DNA from 3 places in the Pseudomonas sp. FG86 genome. Region 1 is predicted to be linked to each of the others. Evidence: predicted binding sites of a transcription regulator. Region 1 holds the regulator's gene; each other region holds the start of a gene.
The links. Region 1 encodes FliA, which starts transcription of late flagellar genes. Its sites were predicted from a motif close to CTAAAGTTTNNNNNNNNNNNGCCGNTAA; they were not measured.
Positions count from the first base shown of each region.

Region 1 (4,170 bases):
TCCTGAAGGATTTCTTCATCGGCGCCGAAGCTCATGGGTGTGCTCCTTAGAAGCCTAAACTGGATAACAGGTCATCTACGTCATCCTGACCTGACACAACGTCTTCACGTTTATCGGCATGAATCTGCGGACCTTCACCCTTGGCGAGATGTTTTTGTGGATCTTTTTCAGAGAGGATCGCTTCGCGGTCATGTTCGATGCCGGCGAAACGGTCGACCTGGCCGGCCATGAGTACCAATTTGAGCAGGTTGCTTTCCACTTCGGTGACCAACTGGGTCACACGCTTGATCACCTGACCGGTCAGGTCCTGGTAATCCTGGGCGAGCAGAATGTCATTGAGGTTGCTGGAAACCGTACGGTTTTCCTGCTCGCTGCGTGACAGGAACCCTTCGACCCGACGGGCCAGCTCACGAAACTCTTCTGCGCCGACTTCACGGCGCATGAAGCGACCCCAGTCAACGCTCAGCGCCTGGGCTTCCGTGGCCATGCCGTTGACCAGGGGCGTGGCGTTTTCCACCAGGTCCATGGTGCGGTTGGCCGCTGCCTCAGTCAGCCTGACCACATAGGACAGGCGTTCGGTGGCGTCGGTGATCTGCGAAATCTCTTCGGCTTGAGGCATGTGCGGGTCAATCTGGAAATTGACGATCGCACTGTGAAGCTCGCGTGTGAGCTTGCCCACCTCCTGGTACAGGCCGCGGTCACGGGTCTGGTTGAGCTGATGGATTAACTGCACCGCATCGCCGAACTGGCCTTTTTCAAGGCTGTCGACCAGCTGGTGAGCATGTTTTTTCAGGGTCGACTCAAAGTCGGCCTGCGATGATTCTTTTTGCTCCATAGCTCCCCCGTGGCAGCATTAGCCGTGGATGCGTTCGAAGATTTTTTCGATCTTCTCTTTCAAGGCCTGCGCAGTGAATGGTTTGACCACATAGCCGTTAACCCCGGCTTGGGCGGCTTCGATGATCTGTTCACGCTTGGCTTCGGCGGTCACCATCAGCACGGGAAGACTGCGCAGTTTTTCGTCGGCACGCACGTGGCGCAACAAGTCGATACCCGTCATGCCCGGCATGTTCCAATCGGTTACCAGAAAGTCGATGCTCCCGCTGTTGAGGATCGGAATCGCCGTAAGGCCGTCATCCGCCTCGACCGTGTTTGTGAACCCAAGGTCACGCAACAGGTTTTTTATGATCCGCCGCATCGTTGAGAAGTCATCAACGATGAGGATTTTCATGTTCTTGTCCAATTCGACCTCCAAGCAGTCTTAAACGCGCCCAGCACCTGGACGCGCCATTTCAATCAACAGGCGTTACACAAAAAGGACTGCCCAGGGCACCACGGTTAGCCCCCGCGGCGGCCAAGGCCCTCGCGGTTGCGTCTGCAGTGTCCCCACACTGCCTGTCAGCGCGCGCGCCACTCTCCCAATCGCCCCCGCAAGCGGGCCGCGCACTGGCTGTGCAGCTGGCTGACACGCGATTCGCTGACCCCCAGGACCTCACCGATTTCCTTGAGGTTCAGCTCTTCGTCGTAGTACAGCGCCAACACCAGTCGCTCACGCTCCGGCAAATTGGCAATTGCGTCGGCCAATGCGCCCTGGAAGCGTTCATCCTCCAGGTCACGCGACGGCTCCATATGCGTACTCGCGCCGTCCTCGTGCAACCCTTCGTGTTCGCCGTCCTGCAACAGGTCGTCGAAACTGAACAGGCGGCTGCCCAAGGTATCGTTCAAAATCCCGTAATAATCGTCGAGACTCAATTGGAGTTCGGCCGCAACTTCATGATCTTTAGCGTCGCGACCGGTTTTTGCTTCAATTGACCGAATTGCGTCACTGACCATGCGCGTATTGCGGTGTACCGAACGCGGCGCCCAATCGCCTTTGCGCACCTCATCGAGCATCGCGCCACGGATACGGATACCCGCATACGTCTCGAAACTCGCGCCCTTGCTCGCGTCGTATTTGGTCGACACTTCGAGAAGGCCGATCATGCCGGCCTGGATCAGGTCTTCGACCTGGACACTGGCGGGGAGGCGTGCCAGCAAGTGATAGGCGATGCGTTTGACCAAAGGCGCGTAACGCTCGATCAACTCACCCTGACTGTCACGGGCGGACTTCTTGTAGGCGTTGTAGCCGGTCGCTGTCATAGCACGGGTCCTGCGCTCGTCTGATGCACCAATCGCTCGACGAAAAACTCCAGATGCCCCCGAGGGTTAGCGGGCAACGGCCAAGTATCGACCTTCTGAGCAATAGCCTTGAACGCCAAGGCGCATTTCGAACGAGGGAACGCTTCGTAGACTGCACGCTGCTTTTGCACAGCCTTGCGCACACACTCGTCATAGGGAACTGCGCCGACGTATTGTAGGGCGACATCGAGAAAGCGATCCGTGACCTTGGTCAACTTGGCGAACAGGTTGCGGCCTTCCTGCGGGCTTTGGGCCATGTTGGCCAGCACGCGGAAGCGGTTCATGCCGTAGTCGCGGTTAAGCAGTTTGATCAGGGCATAGGCGTCGGTGATCGAGGTGGGTTCATCGCAGACCACCAGCAACACTTCCTGCGCGGCGCGCACGAAGCTGACCACCGACTCGCCGATCCCGGCGGCGGTGTCGATCACCAGCACGTCGAGGTTGTCGCCGATATCGCTGAACGCCTGGATCAGACCGGCATGCTGCGCCGGGCTCAGGTGCACCATGCTCTGGGTGCCCGAGGCGGCCGGTACGATACGGATCCCACCGGGGCCCTGGAGCAGCACATCACGCAGCTCACAGCGGCCCTCGATCACATCGGCGAGGGTGTGTTTGGGCGTCAGTCCCAGCAGAACGTCGACATTCGCCAGCCCCAGGTCAGCATCCAGCAGCATGACGCGACGGCCAAGCTCTGCCAGCGCCAGGGACAAATTCACTGACACGTTAGTTTTCCCGACGCCACCTTTGCCGCCGGTCACCGCGATCACCTGTACGGGATGCATGCTGCCCATTTTATTTCTTTACCTTGTCTTGCTTAGACGCAGGCTACATGGCTTGGCCGCGTGAATCGCTTGCAGACCATCGATGTAGATACATTTCACGGTGTTCATACTGACTCAACCCACCCGTTTTGCCGGGTTGTGGTAGAGGTCAGCGAACATGTCGGCCATCGCTTCCTCGCTAGGCTCTTCTTGCATTTGCACGCTGACGGCACGGCTGACCAACTGATGACGGCGCGGCAGATGCAGGTCATCCGGGATCCGCGGCCCGTCGGTCAGGTAGGCGACCGGTAGTTCATGACTGATGGCCAGGCTCAACACCTCGCCCAGGCTCGCCGTTTCATCAAGCTTAGTCAGGATGCAGCCGGCCAGCCCGCAGCGCTTGTAGCTATGGTACGCAGCGGTAAGAACTTGTTTTTGGCTGGTGGTTGCAAGCACCAGGTAATTTTTAGACTTGATGCCACGCCCGGCCAGGCTTTCCAGTTGCAGGCGCAAGGCCGGGTCGCTGGCTTGCAGCCCCGCGGTGTCGATCAGCACCACGCGTTTACGCAGCAACGGGTCGAGCGCGTTGGCCAGCGACTGGCCTGGGTCGACGTGGGTCACCGACACATTGAGGATGCGACCCAGGGTCTTGAGTTGCTCCTGGGCGCCGATACGGTAGCTGTCCATGCTCACCAGCGCGATATTCGAAGCGCCGTATTTGAGCACATAACGGGCCGCCAGCTTGGCCAGGGTGGTGGTCTTGCCCATGCCGGCAGGGCCGACCATGGCGATCACACCGCCCTCTTCCAGGGGTTCGATTTCCGGGGTGGCGATCATCCGCGCCAGGTGGGCCAGCAACATGCGCCAGGCCTGGCGAGGTTCTTCGATTTCGGTGGTCAGCGCCAACAGGTCGCGGGACAACGGGCCAGACAGGCCGATGCGTTGCAGGCGACGCCAGAGGTTAGCCTGGTGCGGTTTGCTGCCTTGCAACTGGGTCCAGGCCAGCGAGCCCAACTGCACTTCCAGCAATTCACGCAGGCCGTTGAGTTCAAAGCGCATCGAATCGAACACGCGCTGGTCGACTGCGGCAGCCGGCGCGGGCGCTGCAGGACGTGGCGGTTCTTTGAACGTAGGTTCGACCAGCGGCTCGGCAGCGGTCAGCGGCAAGCCGGCGAACAACTGGCGATTGGTGGTGGCATCGCTGTCACCCCGCATGCTCAGCTCAGCCTGGGCC
Region 1 covers NZ_JBMDIS010000094.1:3,480-7,649, reverse strand. Annotated here, with positions in the region: gene ACODSV_RS31290 (chemotaxis protein CheA) at 1-35, opposite strand, end outside; gene ACODSV_RS31285 (protein phosphatase CheZ) at 47-835, opposite strand; gene ACODSV_RS31280 (chemotaxis response regulator CheY) at 854-1,228, opposite strand; gene fliA (RNA polymerase sigma factor FliA) at 1,396-2,136, opposite strand; gene fleN (flagellar synthesis regulator FleN) at 2,133-2,966, opposite strand; gene flhF (flagellar biosynthesis GTPase FlhF) at 3,072-4,170, opposite strand, start outside.

Region 2 (4,170 bases), on a different contig from region 1:
GGCGAAGGCAAACAGCCCGACTTCCACTGCATAAGTACCGCCAATCGGCAGGCCCAGGCGCCACAGCTCGCGCAGGTATTGAGTGTTGAGACGCAGCAGGCCGCTGCTTAGCGGGTAGGCCGCATACGCCCGGTTGCTGCGGATGTACCACATCAGCGCCAGTGCCATGCTGTTGGCGACGATCGCCGTGACCAGGCCGATGCCCATCAAGCCAAGTTTCGGCAAGCCGAACATGCCTTCGATCAAGGCATGGTTGAGCAAGTAGTTGACCACCGTGCCGCCGAGGCTGATCACCATGACCGGTGTGGCCTTGCCGATGGCGCTGGTAAAACCGCGCAGCGCCATGAAACTCAGGTAGCCGGGCAGGGCGAACGGTAGGATCGTCAGGAATTGCCCCGCCGAATGCACGTTGGTTTCGGTTTGGCCGAACATCAACAGCACCGGCTTGAGGTTCCACAGCAGCAAGGCCGCCACCAGCGCCATCAGCCACGCGAGCCATAGCCCGGCCTGGGTCAGGCGCGTGGCGCCTTCGATATCGCCCGCGCCGTGGCGGATGGCAACCAGGGTGCCCACGGCGGCAATCACGCCGATGCAAAAAATCGCTACGAACGAATACGTCGCCGCGCCGAGGCCGCCGCCGGCCAGGGCTTCAGGGCTCAGGCGCGCCATCATCAGGGTGTCGGTCAGCACCATCAGCATGTGCGCCAACTGGGAGGCAATCAACGGCCCTGACAACCGCAGAATGGCCCAGAGTTCGGTACGTGCCGGATGCCGCATGATCATCACGCTCAGAAAGTCAGAGAATTGGGGAGGGGTTGATTCTCGGCGCTCTCAGCCCATTGCACAAAGGGATAAAAGCGATCGTTTGCATGATTAAAACTCATGCCTGATTGATTCTGGTAGGGTTTGCCCATTGCGCTGTCGGAGCTTTCCCTATGTCTCGTCGTCTTCCTCCGCTGTATGCCTTGCGGGCCTTTGAAGCCGCATCGCGGCACAACTCCTTCACCCGCGCCGCTGAAGAACTGTCGATTACGCAAAGCGCAGTGAGCCGGCACATCCGCACCCTGGAAGAGCACTTCGCCTGCCGCCTGTTCCAGCGCAGCGGCCGTAACCTGCAGCTCACCGAAGCCGCGCGCCTGCTGTTGCCTGGTGTGCGCGAGGGATTTGCCGCGCTGGAACGGGCCTGTCATACCCTCAATGCCGAAGACGACATCCTGCGTATGAAAGCGCCGTCCACCTTGACCATGCGCTGGCTGCTGGCGCGCCTGAGTCGCTTCCGGCATTTGCAGCCGGGCAACGAGGTGCAACTGACCAGCGCATGGATGAGCGTGGATGAAGTGGACTTCAATCAGGAGCCATTCGATTGCGCGGTGTTGTTGAGCGATGGGCATTTTCCGGCGGATTGGGAGGCCAGCTACCTGTTCCCGGAGTTATTGATTCCGGTGGGTGCGCCGAACCTGTTGAGTGACGGTCCCTGGGATGTGAACCGCCTGGCCACCGCCGAGTTGCTGCACCCCACGCCCGACCGTCGGGACTGGCGCAGTTGGCTGGAGCGCATGGGCCTGGCTTCCCAGGTGTCGCTCAAGGGTGGGCAGGTGTTCGATACCCTGGAACTGGGCATGATCGCCGCCGCGCGCGGCTACGGGGTGTCCATGGGCGATTTACTGATGGTGGCCGAGGACGTCGCCCAGGGACGGCTGAGCCTGCCGTGGCCAACGGCTGTCGCCAGTGGTGAAAGTTACTATCTGGTGTGGCCGAAAACCCGCCCGGGTGGCGAGCGCTTGCGTCGGCTGGCGGAGTTTCTGCAGGGCGAAGTGCAGGCGATGGTGCTGCCAGCAGTCGAGCGTCTCGATTGAATCGCTTCAGCGCTTTCTCGCAACCGTTTGCGTGATACCCCTGTGAATAGCTCAAGTATTGCCCAAGCCCGCCGAAGTAGGGGTGTTGGAACTATCGTGCACCAACGTTACCCACCAGATAATTCGCCGAGCAGCGCTATGAGATCAGGATGATCCTGGCCTCGGCCAGGAGCTGTCATGTCTCAACCTCGTGCCCGGATCGCTTCCCAGTTAGGTCTTGCATTAGCCGTGATTCTGGCTGTCGTTATCAGCGGCAGCACTGTTTTCGCCTTGCGTTCCCTTGACTCCGCCAACCTCGACACCCGCGAGGAGCACTTGGCCAGCGAGGCGCGCTTGCTTGCCGACCAACTCAATACCTTTCACAGCACCTTGCGCGAGAGCACTCAGCGTTTGAGCGGGCTGTTTGAAAAGCGTTTCGGCGCGGGTTTGAGCGTGCACGGTGATCAGCAGATGGCTGTGGCTGGCGTACAGACCCCGGCCCTCTACCTGGGCAGTGACCTGTTGAACAATGATTTCGATGAGGTCGATGAATTCAAGGACACCTCCGGCGGCGTGGCCACCGTGTTTGTGCGCAGCGGCGAAGACTTTATCCGCATCAGCACCTCCCTGACCAAACAGGATGGCAGCCGCGCCATCGGTACGGCCCTGGACCACCAGCACCCGGCCTATCAGCGACTGCTCGCGGGGCAGAGTTATGTCGGCCGCGCCGTGTTGTTCGAACGTTCCTACATGACCCAGTACACGCCCGTGCGTGACGCGGCTGGCAAAGTTATCGCGGTGTTGTTTGTCGGCTTCGACTACACCGACGCGCAGAACGCGCAGTTCGACAACCTCAAGCGCTTCCGCATCGGCCAGACCGGTTCACTGGCCCTGTTGGATGAACAGAAACGCTGGCTGGTGCCACCCGCTGGCGTGCAGGCGCTGGATCAAGCGGTTCCGGTGATGCTGGACCTGGCCAAGACCCCAGGCAAGGGCCGCTTCTGGAGCGACAAGAACGAAGATTTCTACAGCGTCTCGGTGCCGTTCGAGGGCGGCCCGTGGTCGGTGGTTGCGAGCATGCCCAAGGCCGAGATTCGCTCGGTGACCTGGGGCGTCGGTATTCGCCTGGTGATCGGCAGTGTGCTGGCGATGCTGCTGGCGGTGGGGGCAACGGTCTGGTTGTTGCGCAGCAAGCTGGCCCCCTTGAGTGACCTGGTACGCCAGGCCGAAGCCCTGGGCGCGGGTGACTTGAGCGTACGCCTCAATGTGTCCAGCCATGACGAGATCGGCCAACTGGCACGCAGCTTCAACCAGATGGGGGAAGCGCTGTCGACCATGGTTTCGCATATCCGCAAGGCGGCTGAAGAGGTCAACGGCCGTGCCCAGGCACTGTCCGGGTTATCCGGCGGCGCCTATGAAGGCATGGAGCAGCAGTCTGGCGAGATCACCAGCATGGCCGGCGCGGTCGAAGAGTTCAGCGCCACCTCACTGAATATCGCTGACAACATGGGCAATACCGAACGCCTGGCCCAGGAAAATGCCCAGCAGACCCGTATCGGGCGCACGTCCATGCAAGAGGCGTCGTCGTCCCTGGAGCATATCGCGACCGCGCTGAACAGCACTGCCACCGTCATCAACACCCTGGGCCAGCGCTCCCAGGAAATTGGCGGCATCGTCGGGGTGATCACCGCGATTGCCGAACAGACCAACCTGCTGGCACTGAACGCCGCCATTGAAGCCGCCCGCGCCGGTGAACAAGGCCGTGGCTTTGCGGTGGTGGCCGATGAAGTGCGCAACCTGGCGTCGCGCACCCGCCAGGCGACCGACGAAATTTCCGGGATGATCCAGAGCATCCAGCAGGAAACCGGCAACGCCATCAGCACCATGGAACACGGCAATGCACTGATGCAGGAAGGCCTGGCGCGTAATGCCGACGTGGCTTCGGCGCTGGCGCGGATCGACGAGCAAAGCCGCTCGGCCGGTCAGCAGTTTGCTGCGATCACCACCGCCACCCAGGAACAGAGCAGCACGGCGACCTTGCTGAGCAGCAACTTGCAGAGCATTGCGCTGGCCAACAGCGAGCAGCGTGAGGTGGTGTCCAACCTGGCCATTACCGCCAAGGAACTGGAGACGCTGGCGGCAAGCTTGCGGCACGAGGTGGATCGTTTTCGTTGAAGGCGGCCCAGGGCGTGTGTCTAGCGGGTCTTGAGCGCGTTAGCCAGGCGCAGCATGGCGATTTCGATTTCATGGGCGGTCAAGGACGAGTAGCCCAATAGCCAGCCCTGTTTCTGTGCGGTGCCGGCGTATAGCCGACTCAGGCCGGACAGTTGCACAC
Region 2 covers NZ_JBMDIS010000001.1:239,931-244,100, forward strand. Annotated here, with positions in the region: gene ACODSV_RS01055 (NorM family multidrug efflux MATE transporter) at 1-783, opposite strand, end outside; gene ACODSV_RS01060 (LysR substrate-binding domain-containing protein) at 936-1,856, shown strand; gene ACODSV_RS01065 (methyl-accepting chemotaxis protein) at 2,034-4,010, shown strand; gene pdxR (MocR-like pyridoxine biosynthesis transcription factor PdxR) at 4,031-4,170, opposite strand, start outside.
Region 2: a site for FliA is predicted at 1,907-1,934, ahead of ACODSV_RS01065 (methyl-accepting chemotaxis protein). Genes of this name have one in related genera too.

Region 3 (4,170 bases), on a different contig from region 1:
GCGCAGGCGGTCGAGTACGTCCTCGACAATATGCGTAAAACTCACGACAGGCTCCAGGCCGAACAGCCCGGCGGAGCCCTTGATGGTGTGGGCGGCACGGAAAATCGCGCCAATGGCATCCTGGTCGCCGGGCTCGCTTTCCAGTTGCAGCAAGGATTGCTCCATGGCTTGCAACAGCTCGCGCGCCTCGACGATGAATGTCTGCTGTGCCTGATCGAGATTGATGCTCACCTGAACTTTCCTTGTCGATCAATGAACGTGGATGGCGCTGACTACAAGACCGCGCCGCGACACAGTTGGAGTGCCTGCGTGACCGCCTGGCTCTGGCCGATCACGCTCAAGGCTGTGCCGGCGATGCCGGCTTCACGCTGGATGACCGCGAGCAACTGCAGGCCGGCGCCATCCAGTTCCGTGACCTGCGACAGGTCCAGCGCCATGCGTGGCGTCGCGCCCAGCTGCGGCAGCAGCGCGCCCGCCAGTTCGGCGACGGTGTAGATCGTCAGTTCGCCGTCAATGCACACGCGGGTGGTGTCATCAAATGTTTCATGGGTGATGGGCATGGGAGCCTCCCTGGCGCCGGGTGTCAGGGCAGAATCAGTTTTGAGACCGCTGCCAGCATCTGTGCCGGCTGGAACGGCTTGACCACCCACGCCTTGGCGCCAGCGGCCTGGCCCTCGGCCTTCTTCGATTCCTGGGACTCGGTGGTCAGCATGATGATCGGGGTGAACTTGTAGTTGGCCAGCTTCTTGACCTCCTTGACGAAGGTGATGCCGTCCATGTTGGGCATGTTTACGTCGCTGATGATCAGGTGCACCTTCTGCCCGGTGAGCTTGCCCAGGGCATCCCGGCCGTCGCACGCTTCGATCACGTCGTAACCGGCGCTTTTCAAGGCAATGCCAACCACTTGCCGCACACTGCTGGAGTCGTCGACCACTAATACATTCTTCGCCATGAGGTGCTCCTAAAAGAAGGTAATGTCTTGAGAATTCTGCTGCACGGCCGCTTCGCCATGATGGATGCGCCGTTGCTCGTCGGTGGCATAAGTGGCTTCCATGCGCGCCAGCCACTGCCGGGCGTCGACGGCGACCGCCTGGTCAGGGGCCTGGCTGGCCTGCAGGAGGTGATCATGCAAGGCGTGCATGTTGTCTCGCACGTGGCTGAGGATCTGGCTGACCCGGTCCTGGAATTGCAGGTTGACCAGCACCTCGGTCATCTCATCACGAATGCCGTAGCTTTCCTGCTTGAGCAGGTCGGCGGACTCGGCCAGGCGCCCGGTGATGTTCTGGAAGCGCTCGAGCACCACTTGAATGCTGTTTTCGGACGCCGCCACCGAGTGGCTGTCCTGGTCGGCGCTGCTGGACGCGGCCTGTACCAATTGGGTGATGGCGTTATTGATGATGTCGACCTTGGCCGACATCTGTTGGCCGGTTTCACTGGATTTGCTCGACAGGCTGCGCACCGCATCGGCCACCACGGCGAAGCCACGACCGGCTTCGCCAGCCCGCGCCGCCTCGATGGCCGCGTTGAGCGCCAGCAGGTTGGTTTGCGCGGCAATCGCCGCCACGTCGGCGGCCATGGTGCGCAGTTCACCGGTATAGGCGGTGAGGCTACGGACCTGGGCCAGGGTTTGGTCACGGCTGCTTTGGGTCGCCTTGAGCGAATTGATCACCTGGCTCAGCTCACTGTCGCTGCGCGCCAGCACCTCAAGCGCGCCGTCGGCGGCCTGGCCATCCAGCTCACCCGCAGCGTGCTGCGAGGCTTGTACCGTTTCCTGCAACCGTGCGGCAATGCCGGTAAAACGGTTGGCCAGGCTCACAATGGCTTCTTCGGTCTGATGGCGCGAGCTTTCCACCTGCTTGGCCCAGATCGGCATGGCGCCCAGCAACACTTCATCAAGCTGTGCCCGCGCGGCCATGCCGTTATGTGCCGCGTCCGCGTCGGCCTGATCCGCCTGCGCACGCGCAATGGCTCGCCGCGTGGCGTCACGCTGCGAACCCGCGCTCCAGGCACAGGCACCGAAGCCGATCAACACCAGTACCGCGCAGGCCGCCAGGTTGGCCGCAGAAGTTGATTGCACCAGTATCCACACGACGGCGGGCAGGACCGGGATGAAAGCAAACCAGCGAAAACGCGGATGACCGGTAGGGGAAATGCGGCTGGCTTGACGCTGGGTCATGAGTTCGATCCTTGAACGTTGTTGCGGATATAAACGACATAGGGTTTATCTGCCCAGTACAGAGCAACTTTAGACACCTTATGTGCCTTCCGTCTGATTTATGACCAGCGGGTGACAGACCAGGGAGTTCGGGGTCCCCTGGTCCGGCACTTTTCTGACGTCTGGCACAAGACAGAGAAAGGCCTGGACCTCATTCCCATCGTGCTCAACATCGTCCTTTGGAATGGGGGGAGGCCCGAAACCATCCATCCGTCGCCTCTCTACCCCTCGCCCTACAGCCCCCACGCAACCTGCCGATAACCCTACTAATCGCATGTCTATACCCTGCCCCCTCCACCCGTTCGAGCCAGCCCTATGAACCCACTTTCCCTTCTAAAAAAAGCCCGGGCCGATCGTCAAGGCACCGCCACCCTCACCTGCACCGCCAATGAATTGGAGTCTTCATTGGCCACCCTGCGCATCACACCCACCCTGATCACCGGTTTCATCTCCCCCCACCTGGACATCGACCAGGTCGCCGCCAAGCTCAAGCGTCGCTTTCCGCAAACCGCCATCAGCCTGTGCACCACCTCCGGTGAGTTGTGCAACGCCGCTGATTCGCTGTATTGCGCGACCGGCGAGCGCTGGGACCGGATGGTGTTGCAGCTGTTTGATGACAGTGTGATTGCCTCTGCCGAGGTGGTGATGGTGCCGTTGGAGTGTGAGGACATTCGCAGCGGCGGCAAGCGCTTGGGGATGCAGGAGCGGATCGCCAAGTTGGTGGCCAATATCAAGCGGGTGCAGGTGCACACCTCAATCGATCACCGCGACACCTTGGCCTACGTGGTGTTCGATGGGTTGTCGGCGTCGGAATCGTTTTTCATGGAGGCGCTGTATGAGTCCGGGCGTTTTCCATGCTTGTTCGTAGGCGGGTCGGCCGGGGGTAAGTCGGATTTCCAGAAAACGCTGATCCACGATGGCCAGCGCAGTTATCAGAACCATGCACAGATTGTGTTCCTCAAGACTGCCGCCAATGTGCGCTTTGGCGTGTTTAAAAGCCAAAACTTCAAGGCCGCGGATTTGACCTTCAGTGTGCTGACCGCCTCGGTGGAGGACCGCACAATTGACCAGGTGATCGACAGCAGCGGCAATATCAAGAGCATGGTGCAGGCGCTGTGTGACGCGTTCAATTGCGCCCCCCAGGCACTGGAGTCGAAGCTGGCGGATTACTCGTTCGCGATTCGGGTGGGCAGTGAGTTGTTTGTGCGCTCCATCGCACGCATCGACTATGAACAGCAGATCGTGCAGCTGTTTTGCGACGTGGCGCCGGGCGAAGAGCTGGTGATGGTGCGACGTACGCCATTGCGTGAGGCCACACGCCTGGACTACGAGCAGTTTTTGCGTGGCAAGGGCGGCCAGCCGGTGGCGGGGATTTTGAATGACTGCATTTTGCGCCGACTGAATAACGGCGCCGAGCTGGGCAGCATGGCCGGCATTTTTGGGGATGTGCCGTTGGCGGGGTTTTCGACCTTCGGGGAGATTCTGGGCTTGAACCTGAATCAGACGCTGACGGCGATTTTCTTCTTTCGGGTGGCCAAGGGTGCGAGTTTCAGTGATGAGTACGTGGACAATTTCATCGCCCATTACGGCGAGTTCAAGGCATTTTTCCTGCGGCGTCAGGTGAAGAAGCTGGCGGGGTTGAACCATGTGGTGGTCAAGCAGATTGCGGCGTTCAAGAACAATGATTTCACCGACACCCTGAATACCCGAGGCCTGGACCGCAATATCCTGCCAGTCTTCGAAGGCCTGGCCGACTTGGGCCTGGTGTTGGCCCAGGCCGAGCGCCAGCAGGAGGACATCGCTTCGCAGCTCAAGCACTACTCCGGTGAGTTACACGCCTCGATGGATGAACTAGTGGGCACGATTGGCCAGCAGAACACGGTGTCTGCCCAGGCCGGGGCCACGGTGGAGGGCCTGTCCAGCCAGGCGGATGTCGCGGTGCAGGGCGCGCGCAC
Region 3 covers NZ_JBMDIS010000005.1:21,282-25,451, forward strand. Annotated here, with positions in the region: gene ACODSV_RS04625 (chemotaxis protein CheA) at 1-231, opposite strand, end outside; gene ACODSV_RS04630 (STAS domain-containing protein) at 273-560, opposite strand; gene ACODSV_RS04635 (response regulator) at 584-952, opposite strand; gene ACODSV_RS04640 (methyl-accepting chemotaxis protein) at 962-2,176, opposite strand; gene ACODSV_RS04645 (methyl-accepting chemotaxis protein) at 2,531-4,170, shown strand, end outside.
Region 3: a site for FliA is predicted at 2,222-2,249, ahead of ACODSV_RS04640 (methyl-accepting chemotaxis protein). Genes of this name have one in related genera too.